3 regions of the Kitasatospora sp. NPDC056273 genome follow, and region 1 is predicted to be linked to each of the others. Evidence: riboswitches for the same ligand, from Rfam matches in the RefSeq annotation. Region 1 holds a riboswitch; each other region holds the start of a gene.
What was found. A riboswitch is a leader RNA that binds a small molecule or an ion and turns the genes downstream of it on or off. The one in region 1 is predicted to bind cobalamin.
Positions count from the first base shown of each region.

Region 1 (9,975 bases):
TTCACCATCGTCTACTACCTGATATCCCGCTGGGTGCACGGCTTCAACGAGACCTTCGACCTCTCCGCCCACCGGGCCCTGGTCAAGTCCTGGCAGCCCGAGCACCATCCGACCGTCGACATCTTCCTCCCGGTCGCCGGCGAGCCGATCGAGGTCCTGCACAACACCTGGACGCACGTCGCCCGGCTCCGCGACCAGTACCCGGGCGACGTCACCCCGTACGTCCTCGACGACAGCAACAGCCCGCAACTCGCGCAGATGGCCATCGACTTCGGGTTCGTGTACGGCACCCGCGACAAGCTCGGCTGGTTCAAGAAGGCCGGCAACCTCCAGTTCGGCTTCCGCAACTCCGACAGCGACTACATCCTCATCCTGGACGCCGACTTCGCGCCCCGGCCGGACCTGCTGAACGAGATGCTCCCCTACATGGAGGCCGACCCCCGCCTCGGCATCGTCCAGTCCCCGCAGTTCTTCCGCATCCTGGACTCGCAGAACTGGATCGAGCGCGGCGCCGGCGCCGTCCAGGAGCTGTTCTACCGGACCGTCCAGGTCTCCCGGCAGCGCAGCGACGGCGCCATCTGCGTGGGCAGTTGCGCGGTGTACCGGCGCGCGGCGCTGGAGGAGAACGGCGGCACCACGCTGATCGGCCACTCCGAGGACGTGCACACCGGGTTCGACCTGCGCCGCCTCGGCTGGGACCTCCAGTACATACCCGTCGCGCTGGCCACCGGCGTCTGCCCGGACAACGTCGGCGGCTTCTTCAACCAGCAGTACCGCTGGTGCACCGGCTCGATGAGCCTGCTCGGCAGCAAGAAGTTCTGGCAGACCAAGCTGCGGCCGATCACCCGGGCCTGCTACCTGTCCGGCTTCTTCTACTACATCCACACGGCGCTGTTCACCGTCGTCTCACCGCTCATCCCGATCGTCCTGCTGCTCGCCCGCCCCGACCTGATCCGCTGGGAGAACACCGCGCTGGTGCTGCCCGGCCTGCTCTACGCGACGGTCATCTTCCCGCTCTGGCACCGCAACCCCTACCGGCTGGAGGCCTGGGCCGCCCGCATGATGTACGGCTGGGCGCACGTCTTCGCCATCTGGGACATCGTGCGCCGCAACCGGATGGCCTGGCAGCCGACCGGCTCCAGCGGCGCCAAGCGGAACAGGACCCGGCGGTTCTGGATCGGCGTCATCGCCTGGGGCGGCGGAACCGCCCTGCTCTGGGTGCTGCTGAGCATCTGGCGGATGCTCACCATGGGCCCGCTGAACTTCGCCCTCGTCCTCGCCTCCGGCCTCTTCTACGCCACCATCGTGGGCCGGGTCCTCGTCCAGCCCCGCCCGACGGAAGCAGTGTGATCGCCATGACCGCCCACCCGAGACGGGCCGGCCGGCTCCGTCACCGGCTGGCGCTCCCGCTGCTGGCCGCCGCCGGCCTGCTGCTCACCACCGCGTGCGGCCCCGAGGACCCCGGCTTCGCGATGCAGAAGGACCTCGCCCAGGCCGCCCCGGCCGCCACCCCGGCCCCCGGCGCCCCCGGGACTCCCGGCGCTCCGGGCGCGGCCCCCGCCGCGGGGGGCACCGCACCGGCCGCGCCCGCCACGCCCAAGGCCCTGCCGGCCGGCGTCCCGTACGACGTCACGCCGCTGCTCAGGCCGAGCCACAAGTACCTCGGCGCCGCCCTGCCCGACGTCCCCGCCACGATGGACGCGCTGCCCGGCTACCGCGACGCGATCGGCAAACAGCCCAACGTCCTGGAGTTCTACGCCCACTGGAAGGGCGGCTTCGACACCGCGGGCGCCCGCCGGATCCACGACGCCGGGGCGCTGCCCTTCATGGCCTGGGAGCCGCACGACCGCTCGCTCGCCTCGATCGCGGCCGGCGACACCGACGACTACGTGCGCGGCGTCGCCAAGGCCGTGGCCAGGTTCAACCTGCCGATCGCCGTCAGCATCGCCCACGAGATGAACGGCGACTGGTACCCGTGGGGCCGTCAGGCCGCCACCCCCGAGGACTTCGTGGCCGCCTGGCGCCACGTCCACGACCTCTTCGACCAGGCCGGCGCCACCAACGTGATCTGGGTCTGGAGCCCCAACATCACCGACCCCGCGCCCAACACCCGCCTGGAGCCGTACTACCCCGGCGACACCTACGTCGACTGGGCCGGCATGACCGGCTACTTCACCAAGACCGGGCCCAAGACCTTCGACGCGCTCTACGGCCCGACCATGGCCGAGATCCGCGGCTTCTCCCAGAAGCCCTTCTTCATCAGCGAGACCGCCTCCGAGCAGGGCAAGCGCCAGCACGCGGACATCGACCAGCTGTTCTCCGGGCTGGAGGCGCACGACGACATCGTCGGCTTCGTCTGGTTCAACATCGTCAAGCGGGCGGACTGGCGGGTCGAGGCCGTGCCGGACACCCTCGCCGCGTTCAAGCAGCGCGTGTCCGACCCCCGTTACGGCTTCGACATCCGGAACCCCTGATGAGCACTGAGTCCGAGTTCTCCCCCGTCCCGCACGGCCGCTCCGCCCACGACCCGGCCGCCGAGCCGGACCCGGACGGGCCCGGCGCCGTGGCGGTGGACAGCCCCGACGGGCCCCGCCCTGTCGTATCGGTCGACAACCCCGACGGCGTCGAGCTGGCCCCCTACACCATCCCGCGGGTCCCCGCGATCGGCTGGGACCCGGGCACCAGCCCCCGGCGCCGGTGGATCGCCCGCGGCCTGCTGGGCGCCGTCCTCACCGTCCAGGCCGCCCTCTCGCTGCGCCTGCTGGCCGCCGCGCACCCCGACGAGGCCGCCGCCATGGTCGCCGGCCGCCAGCAGCTGGCCCACCTGCTGCACGGCAACCCCGTCACCACCGACCTGGTCGACCGGGTGCACGGCTCGCCCTGGCTCTACCCGCCGCTGGCCGGCGCCGCCGCCGACGCCAACGGCATCTGGGGCACCCGGCTGCTCAGCCTCGGCTTCGCGCTGCTCACCACGGTCCTGCTGTACTCGCTGACCCGGCGGCTGTTCAACGAGCGGGTCGCCATCTGCGCCATCGCCGGGTACGCCGTCCTCCAGTCCACCGTGGTGGTCGGCTTCTACGCCGCGCCCGAGTCCCTCGCCGTCCTGCTGGTCGCCCTCGCGGCCTGGACCACGGTGTTCACCGCCGGCCGCCATCCGGCCCTGGCCCTGCTCGCCGCCCCGCCCACGGCGCTGGCCTGCGCCACGGCCTACTCCGCGGCCTTCGCCGTCCCCGCCCTGGTGGCCCTCGCCTTCGCCTGCGCCCGGCCGTACCACCGGGTGGGCCCGGCCGCCCTGCGCTCACTGCTGACGGCCCTCGGCACCCTCGTCCTGCTGCTCCCGTACGGCACCCTCGGCAAGGTCGCCGGGTGGTCGCCCTCGCGCGGCAACGCCCCCGGCTCGGCCGGCTCGGTCCTGCTCGGCACGCTCCAGTGGGCCGGCCTGTTCACCGTCCTCGCGGTGGCCGGCACCATCGCCTACGCGCGCCGCGAACAGATGCCCGAGCACGACGCGCCGGAGAAGGAGCCCCTCCCCACCACCCGGGGCCGGCGCGCCCTGCTCGGGGCCGTCCTGACCGCCACCGCCCTGCTGGTCCCCGCCGCCCACCTGTGGACCGGCACCTCCGGCGCGCTGTTCCGCCACCTCGGCTACGGCATGCTGCTGGCCGCCCCGCTCGCCGGGGTCGGCCTGACCCGGCTGGTCGGCGCCCACTTCCGCCACCCCCAGCTCGGCATCCTGGTCTGGGTCGCCCTGCTCGCCCTCGGCCTGGAACAGTCCGCGCTGCGCTACCAGAACGGGCCCGACTCCGGCCGCCTGCTGGCCGTCCTGCGGGTCCACACGGAGCCCCAGGGCCGCTACCTCACCGAGGTCGACGGACTCGCCGAGTACTACCTCGGCGGCGTCTCCAAGCCCGAGCAGTGGGTCTCCGCGCGCGCCGGCACCGACTACCGCGACGGGGCCGGCGTCGAGCACCACGGCGACGACGGCAGCGTCGCCGCGATCCGGGACGGCTGGTTCACCATGGTCGTCCTCGACAGCACCGCGCCGAGGGCCACCGACCGGGCCCTGGGCGAGGCCCTGGGCGCCGCCGGACACTACCGGCTGGTCGCCCAATTCACCTCGCCGACCGGCGATTCGAGCACGTACAAGGTCTATCTGAAGCACTGACCGGCCGCCCGGCCCACGCACATCCGCGACACGACAGGCACAACATATGGTGCCGCCGCAGTCCGGCGGCACAACATGTATGCTCGCTTCTGCTGTCGATGCAGGGGAACCCGGTGCGAATCCGGGACTGCCCCGCAGCGGTGAGCGGGCGGCTCCAGCAGCCGCACCCCGCGAGTCCGAGTACCTGCCGACGGCGTGCGCCACGGCCCTCCCGCAGAGGCCGCGCCGGCACCAGCAGTACCCCTCCGGGCCTCGCGGGCGGGCCGGGGAGTCACCTCGCGCGACGCTTTTTTGCGTTCGCGCCGTGCTCCCCTGCCCAGATCGGCCCGGTGGCCCCCCGAGCACCGCCGCCGATCGCCGCCAGGAGAGAGCGCCTTGACCACCGCTGCCTCAGCCACCCTGCCCGCCCAGGGCTCCGGTACCGCCTTCACCGACCCGACGGTCTCCGACCCCGGGGGCGCGCTGCTGCGGCTGCTCACCGACCGCAGCACCGACCTCACCGAGGTCGACCCCGGCCATGTCGCCGCCGCCGCGCTGCGCGGCCGCCACGCCGGCTCGGACTTCGCCGAGCTGCGCGGGCTGGCCGTGGACGCCGCCGCGTCGATGATCGCCGAGGACCCCCAGTACTCGAAGCTGGCCGCCCGCCTGCTCGCGCTGGAGATCGTCGACGAGGCGAACAGCCAGGGCTCGGTGTCCTTCTCCGCCTCGATCGCCGTCGGCCACACCGAGGGCCTGATCGGCGACACCACCGCGGACTTCGTCGCCAAGCACGCCGCCGCCCTGGACGCGCTGATCGACACCGCCGGCGACGACCGCTTCGAGTACTTCGGCCTGCGCACCGTGCAGTCCCGCTACCTGCTGCGCCACCCGATCACCCGCAAGGTGATCGAGACCCCGCAGCACTTCCTGCTCCGCGTCGCCTGCGGCCTGGCGGTCGGCGACTCCGAGCAGTCGGTGCGCGAGGTGGCCGAGCTGTACGGCCTGATGAGCCGCCTGGAGTACCTGACCTCCTCGCCGACGCTGTTCAACTCCGGCACCCGGCACCCGCAGATGTCGAGCTGCTACCTGCTCGACTCGCCGCTGGACAACCTGGACTCGATCTACAACCGCTACGCGCAGATCGCCCGCCTGTCCAAGCACGCCGGCGGCATCGGCCTGTCCTACTCGCGCATCCGCTCGCGCGGCAGCCTGATCCGCGGCACCAACGGCAAGTCCAACGGCATCGTGCCGTTCCTGCGCACCCTCGACTCCTCGGTCGCCGCCGTCAACCAGGGCGGCCGCCGCAAGGGCGCGGCCTGCGTCTACCTGGAGACCTGGCACGCCGACATCGAGGAGTTCCTGGAGCTCCGCGACAACACCGGCGAAGAGGCCCGCCGCACCCACAACCTCAACCTGGCGCACTGGATCCCGGACGAGTTCATGCGCCGGGTCAACGCCAACCAGGACTGGTCGCTGTTCTCCCCGGCCGACGTGCCGGAGCTGGTCGACCTGTGGGGCGCCGACTTCGACGAGGCCTACCGCAAGGCCGAGCTGGCCGGCAAGGCCGTCCGCACCATCCCGGCGCAGACCCTGTACGCCCGCATGATGCGCACCCTGGCGCAGACCGGCAACGGCTGGATGACCTTCAAGGACGCCTCCAACCGCGCCGCCAACCAGACCGCCCTGCCGGGCCGCACCGTGCACTCCTCCAACCTGTGCACGGAGATCCTGGAGGTCACGGACGACTCCGAGACCGCCGTCTGCAACCTCGGCTCGGTCAACCTCGGCGCCCACGTGGCCCCCGGTGCCACCGTCGACGACCTGCTCGGCGCCATGGACTGGGAGCGCCTCGACGCCACCGTCCGCACGGCCGTGACGTTCCTCGACCGCGTGGTGGACATCAACTTCTACCCGACCACCGAGGCCGGCACCTCCAACTCCCGCTGGCGGCCGGTCGGCCTCGGCGTGATGGGCCTCCAGGACGTCTTCTTCAAGCTGCGGATCGACTTCGACTCCGCCGAGGCCGCCCGCCTGTCCACGCTGATCGCCGAGCGCATCATGCTCACCGCGTACGAGCGCTCCGCCGACCTGGCCGAGCAGCTCGGCCGCCACGAGGCGTACGGCGAGACCCGCGCCGCCCGCGGCGAGCTGCACATCGACCACTTCCCGACGGCCGCCCCGCAGTGGGCCGACCGCTGGACGGCGCTGCGCGCCCGGATCGCCGAGACCGGCCTGCGCAACTCGCTGCTGCTGGCCATCGCGCCGACCGCGACCATCGCGTCCATCGCCGGCGTGTACGAGTGCATCGAGCCGCAGGTGTCCAACCTGTTCAAGCGCGAGACGCTGTCCGGCGAGTTCCTCCAGGTCAACCCGTACCTGGTGCGCGAGCTCAAGGAGCTCGGCGTCTGGGACCAGCAGACCCGCGACGCCCTGCGCGACGCCAACGGCTCCGTCCAGGACCTGAACTGGCTGCCCGCCGGGGTCCGTTCGCTGTACCGGACGGCCTGGGAGCTGCCGCAGCGCGCGCTGATCGACCTGGCCGCGGCCCGCATGCCGTACCTGGACCAGAGCCAGTCCCTGAACCTGTTCATGGCGGCGCCGACCATCGGCAAGCTCAGCTCGATGTACGCCTACGCGTGGAAGGTCGGTCTGAAGACCACCTACTACCTGCGTTCGCGCCCGGCCACCCGCATCGCCCAGGCCGCGTCCGGCACCGCCCGTGCCGCCGCGCCGGCACCGGTGCCCGTGAACACCCCCTCCCTCACCCCGGAGCAGGAAGCCGCCATCGCCTGCTCCCTGGAGAACCCCGAGTCCTGCGAGGCCTGCCAGTGACCACCCCCGAAGACCGCAAGATGCTGCTCGACCCCGGCTTCGAGCTGACCCTGCGCCCGATGCGCTACCCGTCGTTCTACGACCGGTACCGGGACGCGATCAAGAACACCTGGACCGTCGAGGAGGTGGACCTGCACTCCGACGTCGCCGACCTGGCGAAGCTCAGCGAGGGCGAGCGCCACCTCATCGGCCGGCTGGTCGCGTTCTTCGCGACGGGCGACTCGATCGTCTCCAACAACGTGGTGCTGAGCCTCTACAAGCACATCAACTCGCCCGAGGCGCGCCTGTACCTCTCGCGGCAGCTGTTCGAAGAGGCCGTGCACGTCCAGTTCTACCTGACGCTGCTGGACACCTACCTGCCCGACCCGGAGGACCGCAACGCGGCCTTCGCCGCGGTGGAGAACATCCCCTCCATCCGCCAGAAGGCGCAGTTCTGCTTCAAGTACATGAACGCGGTCGACCACATCGACTCGCTGCAGACCAAGGAGGACCGCCGCGCGTTCCTCCTGAACCTGATCTGCTTCGCGGCTTGTGTGGAGGGCCTGTTCTTCTACGGCGCCTTCGCCTACGTGTACTGGTTCCGTTCGCGCGGCCTGCTGCACGGCCTGGCCACGGGCACCAACTGGGTGTTCCGCGACGAGTCCATGCACATGGACTTCGCGATGTCGGTGGTCGACACCGTCCGCGAGGAGGAGCCCGACCTCTTCGACGACGAGATGGCCAAGCAGGTCACGGAGATGCTGGAGGAGGCCGTCGAGGCCGAGCTCCAGTTCGCCCAGGACCTGTGCGGTGACGGCCTGCCCGGCATGAACACCGCCTCGATGCGCGAGTACCTGCAGGCCGTGGCGGACCAGCGCCTGGCCCGCCTGGGCCTGCCGATCCGCTACGGGTCGACGAACCCGTTCGGCTTCATGGAGCTCCAGAACGTCCAGGAGCTGACCAACTTCTTCGAGCGCCGCGTCTCGGCGTACCAGGTCGCCGTCGAGGGCTCCGTCGCCTTCGACGACGACTTCTAAGAAGCACACGAAACACCAGAGGTGCCCCGCACGGCTCGGCCGTGCGGGGCACCTCTGTCGTTGCCCGCCGCCGTCACCCGGCGTCGCCGTTCCCGGCCCGCCGGCGGCCGGCGGTGAGGTCGGCGTCGGCGGCGGCGAGGATGCGGCCGAAGGTGTGGGCGATGACCGGCTTGGCCAGGGCCCGGGTGAGGGCCGCGCCGAAGGGCAGCCGGACCTGGAAGGTGGTCGTCCACGCGACCTCCGTCCCGCCGGGGACCTCGGTGAAGGTCATCCGGCCGAGTTCGTGCCGGGACGGCGGCAGGCTGCGCTCGACCGTGTAGTCGAAGCCGTACGGCCGGTTGTACGCGGTGACCCGCTCGCGGAACCAGCCGATCGCCCAGGTGTGCACCCGTACCGCCCCCACGCCGTACGGCGCACCGGCGCCCGGCCGGGCCAGGCGGGCCCGGAGAATGAGCGGGGAGCGGGTGTAGTTGGTGGTGGTGGCGCACCAGTCGAACACGTCCTCGATCGGTGCGGCGATGACGCGTCGGACGGTCAGGGTCTCCATGGTCATGTCCCCTCTCTCGGTCGGCGGCGCGGACTGCGGCCACCGCGCCCGACAGATGGACCGGGGAGCCGTCGGAAACGTGACACCGGGGCCGCCGCCCCGTCCCGGAGCGCCTCCGGCCACACCCCCAAATCTATCGAATCTGCTACGGTCGTACGCATGACGAAATATACCGGCGCCCAGTCCGCCGTGACCGAGCTCCGGATGCCCCTCGACACCAAGGTGGTCATCTGGGCCTTCTGCGGCGCGGTCGGCGCCGGCCTCGGCTTCGCCGTCCCGTGGCTGCTCCAGTTCGCCGCCCGGCACCCGATCCCCTACGCGGACACCGTGCGCTTCCTGGGCTCGTTCACCTCCCCGGCCATGGTGATCGGCCGACCGGTGGCGCTCGCCGCCGTCGGGCTCGTGGTCGGGATGTTCGTCACCTACCACGCCGCCACGCTGCGCATCTCGGACGAGAGCATCACCGTCGTCGAGGGCGACGACAGCCGGGTGATCACCCGGGACCAGGTCGGCGGCGTCTTCCGCCACGGCGGCAAGGTGCGGATCGAGTCGCCGGTCGGCCGGGTCCTCTTCGACGACGACGTCGAGGGCGGGAAGGCGGCCATCGCCTCGGCCTTCCGCCGCCACGGCTACCCCTGGGAAGGCGCCTGATCTCCCGCGTGCCGGATGTGGCACATTGACCGGACGGCCCCAGCCCCGGGCCCCGTGATCGAGAACCGAGGTCTCCCGTGTCCGCAGACAACGCCGCGCCGTACCGACCCGCGCCGCGCACGGTCGTCGAGGCCTGCTTCGACCCGCAGGGCACCGCCCCGCTCGACTACGTCTACGACGTCGCCGCGGCGGCCGGCCTGTCCGACCAGCCGGTACGGCTGGCCGTACGGCGGCTGGAGGCGGCGGGCGTCCTGCGGCAGGAGGGGCGGGGCCGCAAGGGCCGGCTCGTCCTGACCGACGCGGGCCGGCTCCGCTCGGACCTGGACGTCCGGTTCGTCGCACTCGCCTACGCCCAGGACGCCGGGCGCGCCCCCTGGGACGGGCTCTGGCGCCTCTACACCTTCTCCGTCCCCGAGCGGCACCGGGCGGAACGCGACGCCCTGCGCACCGCGCTGACCCGGCTCGGCGCCGCCCCGCTCGCGCCCGGCGCCTACGTCAGCCCGCACGACCTGCTCGACGAACTCGCCGCCGAGGCCTCGGCGGCGACCGTCGACGCCTACCTGGTCACGGCGGAGGCCACCCGCCTGACCGGCCGGGGCTTCACCGGCCCCGCCGCCACCGCCGAGCACCTCTGGCCCGCGGCCGGGACGGTCGAGGCCTACCGGCCCCTCGCCGAGGCGCTGGCCGAGGAACCCCTCGGCCCCGACCGCGGCTCCGTCGAACTCGTCGCCACCGCGCTGCGCCTGGCCGAGGCCTTCACCCACGCCCTGGAGCTCGACCCGCTC
Region 1 is NZ_JBHJSJ010000057.1:3,435-13,409, reverse strand. Features, by position in the region: gene ACFCY1_RS34135 (glycosyltransferase family 2 protein) at 1-1,350, shown strand, start outside; gene ACFCY1_RS34130 (glycoside hydrolase family 26 protein) at 1,356-2,474, shown strand; gene ACFCY1_RS34125 (glycosyltransferase family 39 protein) at 2,474-4,165, shown strand; cobalamin riboswitch at 4,238-4,372, shown strand; gene ACFCY1_RS34120 (ribonucleoside-diphosphate reductase subunit alpha) at 4,565-6,976, shown strand; gene ACFCY1_RS34115 (ribonucleotide-diphosphate reductase subunit beta) at 6,997-7,992, shown strand; gene ACFCY1_RS34110 (SRPBCC family protein) at 8,066-8,539, opposite strand; gene ACFCY1_RS34105 (hypothetical protein) at 8,699-9,190, shown strand; gene ACFCY1_RS34100 (transcriptional regulator) at 9,268-9,975, shown strand, end outside.

Region 2 (9,975 bases), on a different contig from region 1:
AAGGGCCCGCTGCACGGCGGCGCCAACGAGGCCGTGATGCACATGCTGGAGGAGATCGGCGACCCGGCCCGCGCCGCCGACTGGCTCGACGACGCCCTCGCCTCCCGGCGGAAGGTCATGGGCTTCGGCCACCGGGTCTACAAGCACGGCGACTCCCGCGTCCCGATCATGCAGGCCGCCCTGCACGCGGCGCTGCGCGAGGCGGTGCTGGACCGCAAGGGCATCCACCCCAACCTCGACTACCCGGCGGGCCTCGCCTACCACCTGATGGGCTTCGACACCCCGGTCTTCACCCCGCTCTTCGTGATGAGCCGGATCACCGGCTGGACCGCCCACATCACCGATCAGCTCGCCCACAACACCCTGATCCGCCCGCTCGCCTCCTACGACGGGCCGGGCCAGCGGCCGGTGCCGGCCTCCGCGTAGGAGACCGGCACCGCCGTCCGGTCAGGCCCGCGGGGTGGTGAAGCGGTAGCCGGAGTCGATCAGGGAGGGGAGGAAGCGCGCGAGGGCGGCCACCGTCTGCGAACGGTCGCCTCCGCCGTCATGGGTGAGCACGATCGCTCCCGGGCGCATCTCCTTCGTGAGCCGGCCGAGGATCACCTCCGTCCCCGGCTCGGCCCAGTCCTCCGGGTCGACCGTCCAGCCCATCGGCCGCATCCCGAGCTCCCTGCTCGTCCTGAGCGTCCTCGGGGCCCAGTCCCCGCCCGGGGCCCGGAACCAGGCGGGCGACTTGCCGGTGATCCCGGCGAGGAGGTCGGAGGTGCGCGTCAGCTCGTCCCGCACCTGGGCGTCGTCGGGAAGGTGACGGAGGTCCGGATGGCTCCAGGTGTGGTTGCCGATGCGGTGCCCCCGCGCCGCGATCTCCCGGACCAGGTCGGGACGGGCGGCCGCGTTCTCGCCGATCAGGAAGAACGTCGCCCGGATCCCGTGCTTCTCCAGCAGCGCCAGGACGTCGGGGGTGTGGCGCGGATGGGGTCCGTCGTCGATGGTGAGGGCCACCACCTTCCCCTCCTCGGCGAGTTCGAACAGCGGCCGGCTCTCCGCCTCGGTCAGCACCCTGGGGGCTTCCGGAACGGCCTCCGGTGCGGCCTCCGGGGCGGTTTCAGGCGCGGCTTCCGGCGCGGCCGCCGGGGGTGCGGCCGCGGGCGGCGGCCCGGCGTTCCCTCTCGGCGCGGTACCGGGTTCCCCGGCCCACCGTGCTCCCCCGCACCCTGCGGCGCCGAGGACCGACAACCCGGCCGCGGCCAGGATCAGCCTTCGCGAGACAATCTGATGATCTGACATTTTCTGGGTGTCCCCCCGGGCCTGACGCCCCCTCCCGGCGTTCACCCCGAGGGACCCACATCACCACCCGGAAGGACCCAGGGCCACACGGTCGGCGGCACGGTGCCGGATCCGTCGCCGTCGCCCGACCGCGGCACCCGGGTGCCGCCCGCCGCCCGCCGTCTCGGCGGCACCGGTCAGCGGCGCCCCTCCCGATCGCTGTGACGGCCCTCGGCGACGACCGGGTAGGGCACCCTGGTACGCCGGTCCGGGTCCACCACCAGCCGGCCGCCGACGGGGGGCCGGGCCCGCTGGGCGCAGTCGGTGCGCTCGCAGATCCGGCAGCCCAGGCCGATCGGCGTGGCCGCCTCCCGGCCGTCCAGGGCGATGCCCTCGGCGTAGACCAGGCGGTGGGCGTGGCGCAGCTCGCAGCCGAGCGCGACGGCGAACTCGCTGCGCGGCGCGCGGTGGCCGAAGCCGCCGTGGGTGACGGTGCGGGCGATCCAGAAGTACCGCTTGCCGTCCGGCATCTCGGCGATCTGGGTGAGGATCCGCCCCGGCGCCGAGAAGGCCTCGTAGACCGTCCAGAGCGGGCAGGTGCCGCCGAGGCGGGAGAAGTGGAAGTCGGTCGCGGACTGCCGCTTGGAGATGTTGCCCGCCCGGTCGGCGCGCAGGAAGGAGAACGGCACGCCCCGGCGGCCGGTGCGCTGCAGGGTGCTCAGCCGGTGGCAGACCGTCTCGAAGCCGACCCCGAAGCGGGCGCCGAGCAGGTCGATGTCGTAGCGCAGTTCCTCGGCGGCGGCGTGGAAGGCCGAGTAGGGCATCAGCAGCGCACCGGCGAAGTAGGTGGCGAGGCCGATCCGGGCGAGGTCCGCCGCCTGGGGCGAGGTGAGGTCGGGCCCTGCCGCCGAGACCAGCGCGTCGAGCAGCGGCCGGTGCTCCAGCAGCGCGAGCTGGGTGGCCAGTTGGAAGGCCCGCTGACCGTCGGTCAGCCACGCGGAGAGGCGGAGGGTGCCGCTCACCGGATCGAACCGGCGCATCTCCGCCTGCTGCCGGTGATCCGAGTCGACCACCCGCACGCCGTGCCGCTCGCCGAGTGCGGCCGCCAGCGCGGCGGCGAGGCCGCCGGCCGTGGTCGCCCCGAGCGCGGTCGCGGTGCGCTCGGCCTCCTCGTCCAGGGCCGGGATGTGGTTGTGGTGCGTGTAGAAGAAGTCCCGTACCTCGTCGTGGGGTTCGGCCGGGCTGAGCGCGGCGGTCCCGGCAGTGTCGCCGAGATCGGCGACCCTGGTGGCCGCCTCCCGGTAGCGGCGGTACAGCGCGACGAGCGCCCGGGCGACGTCGGGGTGGTCCCGGCTCACCTCCGCGACGTCCTCGGCCGGGACGGGGGCACCGCACGCCTCGTCGGCGAGGGCGGCGCGCAGGTCGGCGGCGAGGCGCTCCTCGTCGGCCTCGGAGAAGAACTCCGGGTCCACGCCGAACACCTCGGCGATCCGCAGCAGCACGGCGGCGGTGAGCGGGCGCTGGCTGTGCTCGATCTGGTTGAGGTAGCTGGTCGAGATGCCGAGCTCGTGGGCCAGCTCGACCTGGTTCATGCCGTGCTCGCGGCGCAGCCGGCGCAGCTTGGCGTGGGCGAAGATCTTGCGCCCGACGGGACGTGCCATGGTGCGACGCACCCCTCTTCTCTGTTCTTCCCCGGTCTTCTCTTCCCCCGGATGGTTGCGAAGGCCTACACCGGCACCCGGCCGGCGGTCGCCCGGTGGGCCCGCACGGCCGCCTCGACCCGCACGGCGTCGGCGGCCGCCCGCACCTCGTGGACCCGTACGGCCCAGGCGCCCTGCGCGGCGGCCAGGACGGCGGCGGCCGAGGTCGCGTCGTCCCGCTCCCGGGCCGGGCGGGGCTCGCCGGTGGCCGGGTCGGCCAGCAGTTCGCCGAGGAAGCGCTTGCGGGAGGGCCCGACCAGGAGCGGGCGGTCCAGCACGGCCCAGGCGTCCAGGGCGGCGAGCAGCGCCCAGTCGTCACTCCGGCCCTTGGCGAAGCCGAGGCCGGGGTCGAGGACGACCTGCTCCGGGTCGACGCCGGCCGACACCACGGCGTCCAGTTGGCGCCCCACTTCGGCGACCACCTCGGCGACGACGTCCCCGTAGTCCGCCAGGTCGTCCATCCCCTGGGACTGCCCCCGCCAGTGCATGACGACGAACGGCACGCCGGCCCGCGCGGCCGTCTTCGCCATGGCCTCGTCCGCCCGGCCGCCGCTGACGTCGTTGACGATCCGGGCCCCGGCGTCCACCGCGGCCTCGGCGACCCGGGCGCGCATCGTGTCGATGCTCACCAGAACGCCTTGCCGGGCGAGTCCGCGCACCACCGGCAGCACCCGCGCGAGCTCCTCCTCGACCGGCACCCGACGGGCGCCGGGGCGGGTCGACTCGCCGCCCACGTCCACCATGTCGGCCCCCCGCGCGGCCAGCGCCAGTCCGTGCTCCACCGCCCGGCCCGGGTCCAGCCAGCATCCCCCGTCCGAGAACGAGTCCGGGGTGACGTTGAGGATTCCCATGACCGCGCAGCGACCCCAGTCGGGAAGTCCGGGAAGGGCGTACGAATGTCTTTCCATGCCCCTATTGTGCAGCCTCCGGAGGCCGCTCCGCGACCACCCCCGAAGGCCATCGACCATCATTGGCGAAAACCCGCGTATCACACTGTGGACTTTCTACCACGCCATTCCGACCGGGCGTATACCGTCCTGTCATGACACTCGGGAAACCCTCCACGCGCACCGACCGGGCGGCAACCGTCCGCGATCTCCTGGCCACCGGAAAGCACTCCTATTCGTTCGAGTTCATGCCACCGCGGAACGCCGAGGCGGAAGCCGGCCTGTGGAACGCGATCCGCCGACTGGAGGCGCTCTCCCCCACCTTCGTTTCGGTGACCTACGGTGCGGGCGGCTCGACCCGGGAGCGGACGGTGAACGTCACCGGCCGCATCGCCCAGGAGACGACCCTCACCCCGGCCGCGCACCTGACCGCCGTCGGCCACAGCGTCGGCGACTCAGGAACATCCTCGGGCACTACGCCGACCAGGGAGTACGGAACATCCTGGCCCTGCGCGGCGACCCTCCGGGCGACCCGCTGGGCGCCTGGGTCCGGCATCCGGGCGGGGTCGAGTACGCCGCCGACCTGGTTCACCTCATCAAGGACTCGGGCGACTTCTGCGTCGGGGTGGCGGCTTTCCCGGAAATGCACCCGCGGTCACCGGACTGGGACTCGGAAATCCGGCACTTTGTCACGAAGTGCCGTTCCGGGGCCGACTACGCGATCACCCAGATGTTCTTCGAGGTGGACGGATACCTCCGTTTCCGGGACCGTCTCCAGAAGGCCGGATGCGATATTCCGGTGATTCCGGAGATCATGCCGGTGACCAGCATCCGGTCACTGCGCCGAATTCCGACCCTGAGCACCGCTGCCATTCCCACGGCCCTCTCCGACCGCATGCTGGAACAGCAAAACGATCCCGCCGCCGTGCGCTCGATCGGGATCGAGCACGCCACCGCCATGTGCCGGCGGCTGCTTTCCGAAGGCGTGCCCGGGCTGCATTTCATGACCATGAACTTCTCCACGGTCACCACCGAGATCTACCAGAACCTCGGCCTGCCCCGGTCCGGCTGAACGGGCATGCGGGCCGCGCCGCGACGCGGCCCGCATGCCGTGGCGGGCGTACCGAACCGGCGGAGGATTCCCGCCCGGCCGCGTCAGCCGGCGAGCTCCGCGCGCAGCAGGCGGGCGGCGCCGACCAGGCTGTCCAGCGAGGCCCGGGTCTCCGGCCAGCCGCGGGTCTTCAGTCCGCAGTCCGGGTTGACCCAGAGCCGTTCGGCCGGGATCGCGGCCAGGCCCGCGCGCAGCAGGGAGACGGCCTCCTCGGTGCTGGGGACGCGCGGGGAGTGGATGTCCCAGACGCCGGGGCCGACCTCGCGCGGGTAGCCCGCCTCGGCCAGCTCGCCGGCGACCTCCATGTGGGAGCGGGTGGCCTCCAGGGAGATGACGTCGGCGTCGAGGTCGTCGATCGCCGTCATGATGGCGCCGAACTCGGCGTAGCACATGTGGGTGTGGATCTGGGTGTCGGCGCGGACGCCGGAGGTGGCGAGGCGGAAGGCCTCGGTGGCCCAGTCCAGGTAGGCCGGGCGGGCGGCGGCCCGCAGCGGGAGGGTCTCGCGCAGGGCCGGCTCGTCGACCTGGACGACGGCGGCGCCCCCGGCCTCGAGGTCGACGACCTCGTCGCGCAGGGCGAGGGCGACCTGGCGGGCGGTGTCGGCGAGCGGCTGGTCGTCGCGGACGAAGGACCAGGCGAGCATGGTGACCGGGCCGGTGAGCATGCCCTTCACGGGGCGGTCGGTCAGGCCCTGCGCGTAGCGGAACCAGTCGACGGTCATCGGGTGCGGCCGGGAGATGTCCCCGGCGAGGACCGGCGGGCGCACGTACCGGGTGCCGTAGGACTGCACCCAGCCGTGCCGGGTGGCCAGGTAGCCGGTGAGCTGCTCGGCGAAGTACTGGACCATGTCGTTGCGCTCGGGCTCGCCGTGCACCAGGACGTCCAGTCCGGCCTTCTCCTGGTACGCGATGACCTCGCGGACCTCGGCCTCCATCCGCTCCCGGTACGTGGCGCCGTCGATCCGACCGGCCGTCAGGTCGGCCCGGGCGACGCGCAGTTCGGTGGTCTGCGGGAAGGAGCCGATGGTGGTGGTCGGCAGCAGCGGCAGGCCGAGCCGGGCGCGCTGGGCCTCGGCCCGCTGCGGGTAGGCCTGGGCGCGGCGGGCGTCCGCGTCGGTGACGGCGGCGATCCGGGCGCGCACCGCCGGGTCGCGGGTGATCGGCGAGCCCGCGCGGGAGGCCAGGTCGGCCCGGTTGGCCGCGAGGTCGGCGGCGATCGCGCCGGTGCCCTCGCGCAGGCCGCGGGCGAGCAGCGCCGCCTCGGTGGCCTTCTGCTTGGCGAAGGCCAGCCAGCGGGCGATCTGCGGGTCGATGTCGCGTTCGAGGGTGGCGTCGATCGGCACGTGCAGCAGGGAGCAGGACGGCGCGACGTCGACGGTGTCGGCGAGGCCCAGCAGGGTCGCCAGGGTCGTGAGGGACTTCTCCAGGTCGTTGATCCAGATGTTGCGCCCGTCGATCACCCCCGCCACCAGTCGCTTGCCGGGCAGGCCGCCGGCGGCGGCGAGGTCCTCCAGGTTGGCGGCGGCCGGCCCGGTGAAGTCCAGTGCCAGGCCCTCGATCGGGGCCTTCGCCAGGACCGGCAGGGCGTCGCCGAGCCGGTCGAAGTAGCTGGCGACCAGCAGCTTGGGCCGGTCGGTGAGGGCGCCCAGCTCGCGGTAGGCGCGGGCGGCGGCGTTGAGCTCGGCCGGGGTGCGGTCCTGGACCAGCGCGGGCTCGTCCAGCTGCACCCAGTCGGCGCCGGCGGCGCGCAACCCGGCCAGCAGCTCCGCGTAGACGGGCAGCAGCCGGTCCAGCAGGGTGATCGGCTGGAAGTCGGCGGCCACCCCGGGCGCCGGCTTGGCGAGCAGCAGGTAGGTGACCGGCCCGACCAGCACCGGCCGGGCCGCGTGGCCGAGCAGCAGCGCCTCGCGCAGCTCGCCCACCGCCTTGGCCGGGTTCGCCGTGAACACCGTGTCCGGCCCCAACTCCGGCACCAGGTAATGGTAGTTGGTGTCGAACCACTTGGTCATCTCCAGCGGGGCGACGTCCTGGTTGCCGCGCGCCATGGCGAAGTACCCGTCCAGCGGGTCGGCTTCGACGGCGGCCCGGTGCCGGGGCGGGATCGCGCCGACGGCGACGGTGGTGTCCAGCACGTGGTCGTAGAGCGAGAAGTCACCGGTCGGGACCTCTTCGACGCCGGAGTCGGCGAGCTGCTGCCAGTTCCCCCGGCGCAGGTCGGCGGCGGTCGCCAGCAACACCTCGGCGGTGACCGAGCCCTTCCAGTAGCCCTCGATGGCCTTCTTGAGCTCCCGGCCCCGGCCCTGGCGGGGGTAGCCGTACGCGGTGGCGACGCTCGCCGCGGCTGCGGACTTCGTGGTCAAGGGACTCTCCTTCGCGAGTCTGTTCTCCTCAGGTACCCGGAGACGGCACGAGGGCGCGAAGGGATGACGTACCCGGCGGCGGCCGTCACGGGAACGTACGGGCCTGGTCCGCCTGGTATGGTCGCCGACCCGCCCACGAGGTCACCGGATAGCCGCGCGCGGGTCGTCCGCGGGCGGGCAGTGGCAGGTCTTCGGACTCGCGGGCGCGTCCGTCCCGTGAAGGGCGGACACCTACTGGCCGTCGCTTCCCAGACCCGTCCCGGGTCCAGTGCGTATGACGGCGGTCGTTCCCACTCACCGCTGCGGGGCAGTCCCGGACTGGCCAGTCGAAAGGCGTCACCGGGTTCCCTCTTGCGACGCCCTGCCTGGCGGACAGGGCGAACCAGCTGCGCCGTCAGCTTAGGGGCAAAACACCGGGCCCGGCGCGGGAATCTCGGAACCCGTCCGGATGGTGGGACGCCACCACGGCTCGCGGGGCCGGTGGTCAGGTCCGCGTCGGGGTGTCCGGCGTGCCGGGCAGGGCGGCGCGGATGTCCGCGAGCAGTCCGGTCAGGCCGCGTCCCGGCCCCAGCCGGGCGTCCAGTCGCGCGCGCTGGTCGGCGGGGATGCCCGCCAGTAGCCGTTCGGCTTCGCCCAGCAGCCGCCGTCCCCGCTGGAGGTCTGACCTCATCCTGGCGACCTGCGCCTGCGCCCCGCCCAGCTGGCGGCGGGCGGATTCCAGTGCGGCGTGCTGTTCCGGGGTCAGGACGACGACGACGACCCCGTCCAGCGTCATCGTCCGGTGCTTCGCGGGCTTGGGCACGATGGTCGGCCTTTCGGTTCAGGGGTGCGCCGGGCCGGTGGGCCGCGCGGCGGTCGGCGGCCCCGCCGTGGTGTCCGGGCCGGGCGTGGCGTCCTGGCCGGATGGGGCGTGCGGGCCGGGCGGGGCCTCGAAGCGCACCGTGGGCTCGAAGTTGGCGCGGCGGGCCGCGCGGCGGAAGACGGTGAGGACGGCCGGCCCGACGACGAGCACGGCGGTGAAGGTGGTGACGGCGCGGCCGGTGTCCCAGCCGAGCGAGGTGGCCAGGTCGAACAGCAGGTAGCGGTGCCACTGCTCGGTGAAGGGCAGGCCCGGCAGGTAGGCGATCGAGCTGTTCGGGTCGGTGGAGAACGGCCAGAAGGAGAGGTTCAGCAGGAAGCCGAAGAGGTAGCCGGAGAACGCCCCGTACCCGGCCAGCAGCGGCACCTCCCAGCGCCGCCCGGCCCCCGGCAGCAGTCCGGCGAGCATGCCGACGAAGGCGCAGCCGAACATCTGGTACGGCATCCAGGGGCCGACGCCGCCGGTGAGCAGCGCGGAGGCGAACAGCGAGGTGCAGCCGAGGGTGAAGCCGAAGCCGGGGCCGAAGACCCGGCCGGCCAGCACCAGGATGAAGAAGACCGTCTCCACTCCGGCGGTCCCGGCGCCGAGCGGGCGGAGTCCGGCGTTGACGGCGGACAGGACGCCGAGCATGGCGAGGGCCTTGGCGTCGATGCCGCCCGCGGAGATCTCCGCGACGACGACGGCGAGCACCAGGACCAGCAGGGCGCCGAAGATCAGCGGCGGGGCGTAGTTGGAGCCGAACCGCCCGGGCGCGACGACGAACGGCCAGGTGAAGGCCACCAGCCCGATGAAGGCGGCCAGGGCGACGACGACGCGGGCCCGGCCGGGGATCCGGACGGCGGTCACCGGGCGGCCTCCACCGCTTCCACGGCCGCCGCGACCTGACGTGCCGTCAGGTAGCCGAGCGGGGCGAGGATCTTGGCGGTCTGCGGGGCGAAGGTGGGCGAGGCGACGATGACCTCGGCGGTGGGCCCGTCGGCGACGATCTCGCCCTCGGCCATCACCACGACGCGGTCGGCGGCGGAGGCGACGAACTCGACGTCGTGGGTGGAGACGACGACCGTACGGCCTTCGGCGGCGAGGGCGTCCACGATGCCGGTGAGCGCCTCCTTCGCCTGGTAGTCGAGCCCCCGGGTGGGTTCGTCCAGCAGCACGACCCTTGGTGCGGCGGCGAGTTGGATCGCCAGGACGAGGGCCAGCTTCTGCCCCTCGGAGAGGTCCCGGGGGTGGGTGCCGTCCGGGATCCCGGGAGCCAGGCGGTCGAGGACCTGCCGTGCGGTCGGCCCGCCGACGCCGTCGGCTTCGAGGTCGCTCTGGGCGAGTTCCTGGGCGACCGTCTCCAGGTACAGCAGGTCGGTGGGGGTCTGCGGGACGAGCCCGACCAGCTGCCGGGCCCGGGCCGCGGGCAGCCGCTTGGGGTCCGCGGCCGGGCCGCCCCCGGCGCCGGTGACCTTCACGCTACCGCCCTGGCGGGGCCCGGAGCCCTGGAGCGCCCACAGGAGCGAGGACTTGCCGGAGCCGTTGCGGCCCATCAGCGCCGTGACCTCGCCCGCCCGCAGCTCCAGCCGGACGTCCCGGACGGCGGCCACCGGCCCGTACCGGACGACGACCCCCGTCGCCTCCAGCACCGGTTCCCCCGCCACCGCTGCCCGGCGCGGCGGGGGAACCGGCAGGTCCGTGAGCCGCTCCCGCAGCGGCGCGGCGGCCCGGCGGGCGTCCCGGACGGACAGCGGCAGCGGCCGCCAGCCGGCCAGTCGGCCGAGGTCGACGACGGGCGGCGCGATCGCGGTGT
Region 2 is NZ_JBHJSJ010000072.1:9,351-19,325, reverse strand. Features, by position in the region: partial or broken gene ACFCY1_RS37190 (citrate/2-methylcitrate synthase) at 1-426, shown strand, start outside; gene ACFCY1_RS37185 (polysaccharide deacetylase family protein) at 448-1,059, opposite strand; gene ACFCY1_RS37180 (short-chain fatty acyl-CoA regulator family protein) at 1,464-2,927, opposite strand; gene folP (dihydropteroate synthase) at 2,993-3,817, opposite strand; partial or broken gene metF (methylenetetrahydrofolate reductase [NAD(P)H]) at 4,009-4,925, shown strand; gene metE (5-methyltetrahydropteroyltriglutamate--homocysteine S-methyltransferase) at 5,009-7,324, opposite strand; cobalamin riboswitch at 7,506-7,709, opposite strand; gene ACFCY1_RS37160 (hypothetical protein) at 7,809-8,126, opposite strand; gene ACFCY1_RS37155 (ECF transporter S component) at 8,145-9,029, opposite strand; gene ACFCY1_RS37150 (ABC transporter ATP-binding protein) at 9,026-9,975, opposite strand, start outside.
Region 2: linked by a shared signal. The riboswitch ahead of metE (5-methyltetrahydropteroyltriglutamate--homocysteine S-methyltransferase) and the one ahead of ACFCY1_RS34120 (ribonucleoside-diphosphate reductase subunit alpha) in region 1 are both predicted to bind cobalamin.

Region 3 (9,975 bases), on a different contig from region 1:
CCCTCCGGCACGGGAACCCTGCCCCGCCCGGGAGCCGGAGCGGGCCCTCGTCGCCGGGGTACTGCGTTACGGGGGACTCCCGCCCCGCCCGGCCTGCCACCGGCGGGCCGTTGGGCCGTTCCGGGGAGACGGGTCACCGTCGCACCGGTACCGATCGTCGGCGGGAGCGGGGCATCACGGTCGCGCGGGTTCCGAGACGTCACGTCGAGCAGTCTTCCCCTTGTACCGGCCTTCTGTCACATCCGGTTGTCCGTACGACCGGGCGACCGCCGGTGGCACCTCCGCAAGATCGGGCAACAACGGCAAACCGCCTGGCCGGAAACGTGTGACCTGCCCATGCCACAGAGGGCGGGCCGGTTGCCCGGAATGCTCGGGCGGTCACCGTGCGTACGGGTGGGGGGTAAGGGGCCGGGCCAAATATTGCTCCTGACAGCCGAGGGGCCCGTACGGGGGCGTTTCGGCCCGGCGACGCCCGGCAGGACTGTCCAGCCCGAATCCGGACGGATGGTGGGCGGCGTGATCGGGATCGAGCCGCACCGGAAGTCGGCCGGGCCGACTTTTCACGCGGGCCCGGAGGAATGGGAGGAACGTTCATTCTCGGACGGGGGGAATCGCACCGGGAAAAGCGGCGGGGACCAGCCGAAAACGCCCTCGCGCACAGGGGGGGTGGTTGAGCCCCTAGAGGAGCGGGGTGAGCCAGCGGCGGAGGAGTTCGGTGTAGCGGTCGGGGGCGGTGTTCCAGAGGGTGGCGTGGTCGGCACCGGGGAAGGGCTGGAGGCTCACCACGTCGCGGCGGGCGGCGGCCAGCTTCTCGGCGGTGCCGAAGGGCGCGATCCGGTCCTCGGGGCTGTGCAGGAGGAGGGTCGGCACCCGCAGGTCGGTGCCGTCGGCGATGCGGCCGAAGTCGGCGAGGTCGACCCCGGTGCGGCCCTCGGCGGCGAGGGCGCCGAGCTCGGCGGCGACGCCCTGGAAGCCGGCCCGGGCGGCGTCCCGGCGGGCGGAGGCGGGCAGGTCGAGCACGGGCGAGTCGAGGATCAGGCCGCGGACGGCGTGCGACCAGGCGGAGCGGGCCACGGTCTGCAGCACGATGGTCGCGCCGACGGACCAGCCGTACAGGATCACCTTGCCCGCGCCGCTGTCGAGCGCCAGCCGTACCGCCGCCTCGATGTCGCGCCACTCGGTCTCGCCGAAGTGGCTGAGCCCGTCCGGGGAGGCGGGGGCGCCCCGGTCGCCGCGGTGGGTGACGGCGAGGGCGGGCAGGCCGAGCCGGTCGAGGACGGGGAGCACCGGGAGGGTCTGCCGGCGGTCGTCGCCGGGGCCGTGCACCAGGATCACCCAGGTGCCGCGCTTGCCGTCGAGCCGCCAGGCGGGGAGGGCGCCGAGCTCGCCGTCGGCGGTGGTGTCGGCGAAGGCGAGGCCGAGCGCCTCGGTGGGGTCGCCGAGGTGGACCCGCGGGGTGAAGCGGACCTCGGTGCCGGGGACGAGGGTGCCCCGGTCGGCGCGGACCAGTCGGCGGGTGACGCCCTGTTCGTCGGCGTGCAGCACCTCCTCGACGACCGCGTGCCCGCCGTCCGCCCACTCCACCGCCCAGCGGCCGGGGCGCAGGCTCGCGGGGCCGCGGGTGAAGGTGACCCGGCCGGCGGCGAGGGCGCGGACCTGGACCGGCCCGGACTCCTGGACGGCGGTCACCGGACGGACCATCCGCTCGGAGGCCCGGCGGCCGACCACCAGCACGGCGGCCCCCACCGCGGCGGCCGCCACGACGGCGGCGGTTCCCCAACGCATCTCGCTCCCCGCTCTGTTGTTCACGGACGTTGTTCACGGACGTTCTTCACGGACCGGACGGTGTTCGAGCCCCAGTTCACCGGCGCTCCGCCCGACCGGCCACCGGGCTGGGCCGTCCGGGTCACCCGGCGGGCGCTCCCGGGGTGCTCAGGGCGGTACTCAGGGGGTGCCGGTGGCGGGGGTCGGGGCGGGGCCGCGCCGGGCGATCCGACCGGGCGTCAGCGGCGTCCCCGTGTGACCAACCCCTCCGTGACCTCGGTTGACTCCCGGTTCGGGCCCGTGATGGGATCCTGGGGCCAAACGGAGGCATGGAGAGGAAGCCGGTGGAAGTCCGGCGCGGTCCCGCCACTGTCACCGGGGAGCACGCTCGGAACATCGCCACGGCGGGCCGTCGACGGCCGCTGGAAGGCTCCGGGGGTGCGTTCGACCCGGAAGCCAGGAGACTCTCGCCGCCGTCACGTCGATCCAGGGCGCGGACCCTGAGTGAGGACACGCACGCGATGCAGGCTGCCCCGCCCGGCCGGACTCCGAGCTGCCCTCCGCCGTGCGGCCGATGACCCCGCGCGCGCCTTCCCCCGCTCCGCGCCCGCTGACCCGAGCCTCGCGCCCGCTGGCCCGCGCCGCCGTGTTCGCACTCGGCGCCGCCGCGGGCTACGCCGCCGACGCCCGCTTCGCCGACCCCCGCCGGGGCCACCCGGTGGCCTTCTTCGGCAGCGCCGCGACCCGGCTGGAGCGGCGGCTGTGGCGCGACGACCGCGCCGCCGGGGCCGGGTACACCGCGCTGTGCGTGGGCGCGGTCGCGGCGGGCGCGTTCGCCCTGGACCGTACGGTGGGCCGGCGCCCGCTGGGCCGGGCGGCGCTGGCGGCGGCCGCGACCTGGACGGTGCTCGGCGGCACCTCGCTGACCCGGGAGGCCCGCACCATCGGCCGCTCGCTGGCCGCCGGCGACCTCGCCGCCGCCCGGGAGCGGCTGCCGCACCTGTGCGGGCGGGACCCGAGCGCGCTGGACGGGCAGCAGATCGCCCGGGCGGTGGTCGAGTCGGTGGCCGAGAACACCGCCGACGCCGTGGTGAACGCGCTGACCTGGGGCGCCCTGGCCGGCACCCCCGGCCTGCTGGCCTTCCGCGCCGTGAACACCCTGGACGCCATGGTCGGCCACCGCTCGCCCCGCTACGCCCGGTTCGGCTGGGCCTCGGCCCGGCTGGACGACGTGGCGGGCTGGCCGGGCGCCCGGCTGACGGCGCTGCTGACGGTGGCCGCCGCCCCCGAGCCCCGGACCGCCTGGCGGGTCTGGCGGCGCGACGGCTCCGCGCACCCGAGCCCGAACGCGGGCCAGGCCGAATCGGCGTTCGCCGGCGCGGTGGGCGTCCGACTGGGCGGCACGCTGCGGTACGGCGAGCGGGTGGAGCACCGGCCCGTCCTGGGCGCGGAGCTGCGGCCGGTGACGGTGGACGACATCGAGCGGGCCTGCGCGCTCTCCCGGCGGGTGGGCGCACTGGCGCTGGGTACGACGGTCGCGGGGCACGTCCTGCTGCGGGCACTGCTGAAGAAGAGGGGACGGGCATGAGCAACGCACTGCTGGTCGCGGGGACGACCTCGGACGCGGGCAAGAGCGTGGTGACGGCCGGGATCTGCCGGTGGCTCGCCCGCCAGGGCGTACGGGTCGCGCCGTTCAAGGCGCAGAACATGTCGCTCAACTCCTTCGTCACCGCCGACGGCGCCGAGATCGGCCGCGCCCAGGCGATGCAGGCGCAGGCCGCCCGGGTGGAGCCGGAGGCGGCGATGAACCCGGTGCTGCTCAAGCCGGGCGCGGACGGCCGCAGCCAGGTGGTGCTGCTCGGCCGGCCGGTGGCCGAGGTCGGCGCGCTGGACTACCGCGAGCGCAAGCCCGTCCTGCTGGAGCGCGCCCTGGAGTGCCTGGCCGACCTGCGCGGCCGCTACGACGTGGTGGTCTGCGAGGGCGCGGGATCGCCCGCCGAGATCAACCTGCGCGACCGCGACATCGCCAACATGGGCCTGGCCACGGCCGCCGCCCTGCCGGTGGTGGTGGTCGGGGACATCGACCGCGGCGGGGTCTTCGCGGCGATGTACGGGACGCTGGCGCTGCTGTCGGCGGAGGACCAGCGGCACGTGGCGGGCTGGTTCGTCAACAAGTTCCGCGGCGACGCGCGGCTGCTGGCGCCCGGGCTGGAGATGCTGCACGAGCTGACCGGCCGTCCGGTGCTGGGCACGCTGCCGATGCTGCCCGGGCTCTGGCTGGACGCCGAGGACTCGCTGGACCTGTCCACCGTGGCGGACCGGGCGGACGGGCCCGGGCCGCTCGGCGCGGACGTGCTGCGGGTGGCCGTGGTGCGCTTCCCCCGGCTGTCCAACTTCACCGACATGGACGCGCTCGCGCAGGAGCCGGGCGTGCTGGTCCGCTGGGCGACCAGGCCGGAGGAGCTGGCCGACGCCGACCTGGTGGTGCTGCCCGGTACCCGGGCCACCGTCGCGGACCTCGCCTGGCTGCGCGAGCGCGGCCTGGAGCCGGCCCTGAAAGCGCGGGTGGCGGCCGGACTGCCGGTCCTCGGGGTCTGCGGCGGCTACCAGATGCTGGCGCACTCGATCGTGGACGAGGTCGAGTCGAAGGCGGGCGCCGTCGACGGCCTCGGCCTGCTGCCGACGCGGGTGCGGTTCGGCGTCGAGAAGGTGCTGGCGCGGCCGGTCGGCGAGGCGTTCGGGCAGCGGGTCGAGGGCTACGAGATCCACCACGGGGTGGTGACCGTGGAGGGGGGCAGTCCCTTCCTGGACGGCTGCCGGGTCGGCCCGGTCTGGGGCACGACCTGGCACGGCGCGCTGGAGAACGACGGGTTCCGCCGCGAACTCCTGCGCGAGGTCGCCGAGTTGTCCGGCCGGGCGTTCGTCCCGGCGCCGGACACCTCCTTCGCCGCGGCGCGCGAGGCCCGGCTGGACCGGCTGGGCGACCTGATCGAGGAGCACGCGGACACCGACGCGCTGTGGAAGCTGATCGAGGGCGGGGTGCCGGCGGCCGGATCGCTGCCGTTCCTCCCGCCCGGGGCCCCTGGGAGTGACGCATGAGCCGGACACGGACGCAGGGCTGGGCAGGACCGCCGAACCGGGCGGGGCAGCAGGGCCGGGCACGATCACAGAGTCAGGCACGACAGGACTGGGGTACGGCATGAGTGACGTCCGCTATCCGTTCACCGCGATCGTCGGCATGGCCGACCTGCGGCTCGGACTGCTGCTGAACGCGGTCTCCCCGGCCGTGGGCGGCGTGCTGGTGCGCGGCGAGAAGGGCACCGCGAAGTCGACCATGGTGCGCGCGCTGGCCGGCCTGCTGCCGTCCATCGCCACCGTGGACGACTGCCGCTTCGCCTGCGACCCGGCCGCGCCCGACCCGCAGTGCCCGGACGGGCCGCACGACTCCCCGTCCTCCTCCGAACGGCCCTCCCAGCTGGTGGAGTTGCCGGTCGGCGTGGCCGAGGACCGGATCGTCGGCTCGCTCGACCTGGAGCGGGCGCTGGCCGAGGGCGTCAAGGCCTACGAGCCCGGACTGCTCGCCCGGGCGCACCGCGGCGTGCTCTACATCGACGAGGTGAACCTGCTCCAGGACCACGTGGTGGACCTGCTGCTGGACGCCGCCGCGATGGGCCGCTCGTACGTCGAGCGCGAGGGCGTGTCGGTGCGGCACGCGGCCCGGTTCCTGCTGGTCGGCACCATGAACCCGGAGGAGGGCGAGCTGCGGCCGCAGCTGCTCGACCGGTTCGGGCTGACCGTCGAGATCGCCGCCACCCGGGACCCGGCCGAGCGCGCCGAGGTGGTCCGCCGCCGGCTCGGGTACGACGCGGACCCGACCGGATTCGCCGCGCGGTTCGCCGAGGAGGAGCGGGCGCTCGCCGAACGCATCACCGCCGCACGGGAGTTGCTGCCCAAGGTCGAGCTGACCGATGTGGCGCTGCGTCAGATCACCGCCGTGTGCGCCGCGTTCGAGGTGGACGGGCTGCGCGCGGACATCGTGATGGCCCGCACCGCCGTCGCGCTGGCCGCCTGGGACGGGCGCACCGAGGTGCTGGAGGAGGACGTCCGCAAGGCCGCCCAGCTGGCACTGCCGCACCGCCGTCGCCGCAACCCCTTCGACGCGCCCGGGCTGGACGAGGAGCAGCTGGACCGGACGCTGGAGGAGCACGCCCAGCAGGAGGAGCCGGAGCCCGAGGACGACGGGCCCGGCCCGGACGGCGACGGTGGCGGCAGCGACGACGGCGACGGGCCGGAGGGCGGCCCGGACGGGGGCGGCCCCGACGGCGGCGGCGCGCCCGAGCCGTCCGACGGCGGCCCCGAGGCGCCCGAGGCGCCCTCCCCCGAGGACCCCGCCTCCGATGGCCCCGAGGCACCCGCGCAGCCGCCCGTACCGGCCCAACACCCGGCCCCTACACGGGAGTCGGCGCCGGTCGCAGCCGGCGACCCGTACCGGACGCGGCTGTTCACCGTGAAGGGCACCGGGCACGGCGCCCAGGGCCGCCGCTCCCCCGCCGAGACCACCGGCGGGCACACCATCCGCGCCCGCCGCCCGCAGGGCGCGCTCGCCCGACTGCACCTGACCGCGACCCTCCAGGCCGCCGCGCCGCACCAGGCCGCGCGCGGGCGCAGCGGGCGGGCGCTGGTGGTGCACAAGGACGACTTCCGCGAACAGGTGCGCCAGGGACGGGAGTCCAACCTGGTGCTGTTCGTGGTGGACGCCTCCGGCTCGATGGCCGCCCGGCAGCGGATGACCGCCGTCAAGGGCGCGGTGCTGTCGCTGCTGATGGACGCCTACCAGCGCCGCGACAAGATCGGCATGATCACCTTCCGGGGCTCGGGCGCCGAGCTGGCACTGCCGCCCACCTCCTCGGTGGAGGTCGGCGCGGCCCGGCTGGAGTCGCTGCCCACCGGCGGGCGGACCCCGCTCGCCGCCGGCCTGCTGCGCGCCCACGAGGTGCTGCGGGTGGAGCGGCTGCGCGACCCGAGCCGGCGCCCGCTGCTGGTCGTGGTGACCGACGGCCGGGCCACCGGCGGGCGGGACGCGCTCGCCCAGTCGCGCCGCGCGGCCGCGCTGTTCGCGGCGCAGGGCACGGCCAGCGTGGTGCTGGACTGCGAGTCCGGCCCGGTCCGCCTGGGCCTGGCCCGCACCCTGGCCGGGCTGCTCGGCGGCACCGCCGTCAGCCTGGACGAGCTGCGCGCCGAGGGCGTGGCCTCGCTCGTCCGCGAGAACCGCGCCGCGGACCGCTCCGCGAACCGTTCGACCACTTCGATGCGAAAGGCGGCCTGAGCCGACATGCCCAAGGGAGTCCCCGAGAGCGTCCCCGACGACGGCCTGACGACCCGTCAGCGCCGCACGCTGCCGATCACCGCCGTGCACACCGGCCCCGGCAAGGGCAAGTCCACGGCCGCGTTCGGCATGGCGCTGCGGGCCTGGAACCAGGGCTGGCCGGTCGGGGTGTTCCAGTTCGTGAAGTCCGCCAAGTGGAAGGTCGGCGAGGAGAACGCGCTGCGCGTGCTCGGCGCCTCCGGCGAGGGCGGCACCGTCGACTGGCACAAGATGGGCTCCGGCTGGTCCTGGATCCAGCGCTCCGCCGAGCAGGAGATGTCCAGCGAGGAGGCGGCCAAGGAGGGCTGGGAGCAGGTCAAGCGCGACCTCGCGGCCGAGACCTACCGCTTCTACGTGCTCGACGAGTTCACCTACCCGATGCACTGGGGGTGGGTCGACCCGGACGAGGTGGTCGCCGTGCTCAAGGACCGCCCGGGCAGCCAGCACGTCGTCATCACCGGCCGGTACGCGCCCGAGGCGCTGACCGGCTTCGCCGACCTGGTCACCGAGATGACCAAGGTCAAGCACCCCATGGACGCCGGCCGCAAGGGCCAGCGCGGTATCGAGTGGTAGACCGTTGAGCAACATCCCCCGCCTCGTCGTCGCCGCGCCCTCCTCGGGCGCCGGCAAGACCACCGTCGCCACCGGCCTGATCGCGGCGCTCGCCGCGCGCGGGCTGGCGGTGTCGCCGCACAAGGTCGGCCCCGACTACATCGACCCGGGCTACCACGCGCTCGCCGCCGGGCGCCCGGGCCGCAACCTGGACGCCTTCATGTGCGGGCCGGAGCGGATCGCGCCGCTGTTCCTGCACGGCGCGGCGGGGGCGGACGTCGCCGTCGTCGAGGGGGTCATGGGCCTGTTCGACGGGGCCTCCGGGCGCGGCGAACTGGCCTCCACGGCGCACGTCGCCAAGCTGCTGCGGGCGCCGGTGGTGCTGGTCGTGGACGGCTCCTCGCAGTCCCGCTCGGTGGCCGCGCTGGTGCACGGATTCGCCTCCTGGGACCCGCAGGTGCGGCTCGCCGGGGTGATCCTCAACCGGGTCGCCTCCGACCGGCACGAGCACCTGCTGCGCGAGGCCCTGGAGGAGGGCTCCGGCGTGCCGGTGCTGGGCGCGCTGCGCCGCTCGGCGGCGGTCGCCACACCCTCCCGCCACCTCGGGCTGATCCCGGCGGTGGAACGCTCGGCGGAGGCCCTCCAGGCGGTCGCCGACATGGGTGAACTGGTCGCCTCCTCGGTCGACTTGGACGCCCTGCTCGAACTCGCCCGGACGGCACCGGAGTTGGACGCCGAACCCTGGGACCCGTCGGCCGAGGTCACCCCGGTGGCCGGCCGGCCCCGGATCGCGGTGGCGGGCGGCGCGGCCTTCTCCTTCTCGTACGCCGAGAACGCCGAACTGCTCGGCGCGGCGGGCGCGGAGGTGGTCCCGTTCGACCCGCTGCACGCCTCCTCGCTGCCCGCCGGAACGGCCGGCCTGGTCATCGGCGGCGGCTTCCCCGAGCTGTACGTCCGCGAGCTGAGCGGCAACGCCCCGCTGCGCGCCGCCATCGCCGCGTTCGCCGCCGCGGGCGGGCCGGTCGCCGCCGAGTGCGCCGGACTGCTCTACCTGGGACGGGAGTTGGACGGCCTGCCGATGTGCGGCGTGCTGCCCACCGACGCCCGGATGACCGAACGCCTCACCCTCGGCTACCGGGAGGCGGTCGCCCTGCACGACTCCCCGCTGGCCCCGGCCGGCACCAGGCTGCGCGGCCACGAGTTCCACCGCACGGTCTGCGAGCCCGGCGCGGGCGAACTCCCCGCCTGGGGCTGGCGCCTGCCGACCGGCCCCCGCACCGAGGGCTTCGCGAGCGGCAACGTGCACGCCTCCTACCTGCACCTGCACTGGGCGGGCGCACCGGCGGTGGCCGCCTCCTTCACCGCCGCGGCGGCGGCCTTCGCGGCGGGGGCGGCGTAGTCCGGGGCTTCGGCGGTGGGGGGCGGCGTTGATGGGGGCGGCATTGATGGGGGGCGGTCGGGGCCGTGCGATCCACGGCCGCGCCCCTCTGGCACCCCCGGGATAACGCCGCGACGACGCGGGGTGTGCGGCCGTAGGCTCCGCGCATGCATGTGATCGTTCTCAACGGCGGCTCCAGCTCCGGCAAGTCGAGCATCGCCCTGCGCCTGCAGGAGCTGCTGCCGGACCCCTGGCTGCACCTCGGCGCGGACACCATGGTCGAGGCGCTGCCGCCGTCGCTGCGCACCGGCGGCGAGGGCATCGGCGGGCTGGAGGACGGGGACGGGACGGTCGAGGTCGGCCCGGTCTTCGCCACCCTGGACGCCGCCTGGACGCTCGGGGTCGCGGCGATGGCCCGGGCCGGGGCCCGGATCGTGGTGGACGAGGTGTTCCTCGGCGGCGCCGCCTCGCAGGCCCGGTGGCGGTCGGCACTGGAGGGCCTGGACGTGCTCTGGGTCGGGGTGCGCTGCGATCCGGCGGTGGCCGCGAAGCGGGAGGCGGCCCGCGGCGACCGGGCGGCCGGGATGGCCGCCGCGCAGGCCTCGCTGGTGCACGAGGGCGTCACGTACGACCTGGTCGTCGACACCTCGCGGGCCTCGGTGGACGACTGCGCCCGGCTCGTCGCCGGGCGGGCAACGTCCGACGGCTGAGGCCGCACCCTCGCTTCCGGAGCCACCGGGGCCGGACCCGTCGCCGCCGCTACAGCGCGAGGGTCTGCCAGCCCCGGGTGATCTGGTCGTGGACGGCCGCCGGGTCCGGCGCCGTCGGCTGGGCCGCCGCCAGCGCCGCCAGCAGGGCCGTGCCGTCCGCCGGGCGCTGTTCGGGGGCCATGGCCAGCGCGCGGGTGACGACGGCG
Region 3 is NZ_JBHJSJ010000002.1:314,403-324,377, reverse strand. Features, by position in the region: gene ACFCY1_RS03020 (hypothetical protein) at 1-11, opposite strand, end outside; gene ACFCY1_RS03015 (alpha/beta hydrolase) at 679-1,785, opposite strand; cobalamin riboswitch at 2,098-2,231, shown strand; gene ACFCY1_RS03010 (cobalamin biosynthesis protein) at 2,339-3,352, shown strand; gene ACFCY1_RS03005 (cobyric acid synthase) at 3,349-4,863, shown strand; gene ACFCY1_RS03000 (putative cobaltochelatase) at 4,964-7,090, shown strand; gene cobO (cob(I)yrinic acid a,c-diamide adenosyltransferase) at 7,097-7,702, shown strand; gene ACFCY1_RS02990 (cobyrinate a,c-diamide synthase) at 7,707-9,080, shown strand; gene cpt (chloramphenicol phosphotransferase CPT) at 9,233-9,769, shown strand; gene ACFCY1_RS02980 (serine/threonine-protein kinase) at 9,819-9,975, opposite strand, start outside.
Region 3: linked by a shared signal. The riboswitch ahead of ACFCY1_RS03010 (cobalamin biosynthesis protein) and the one ahead of ACFCY1_RS34120 (ribonucleoside-diphosphate reductase subunit alpha) in region 1 are both predicted to bind cobalamin.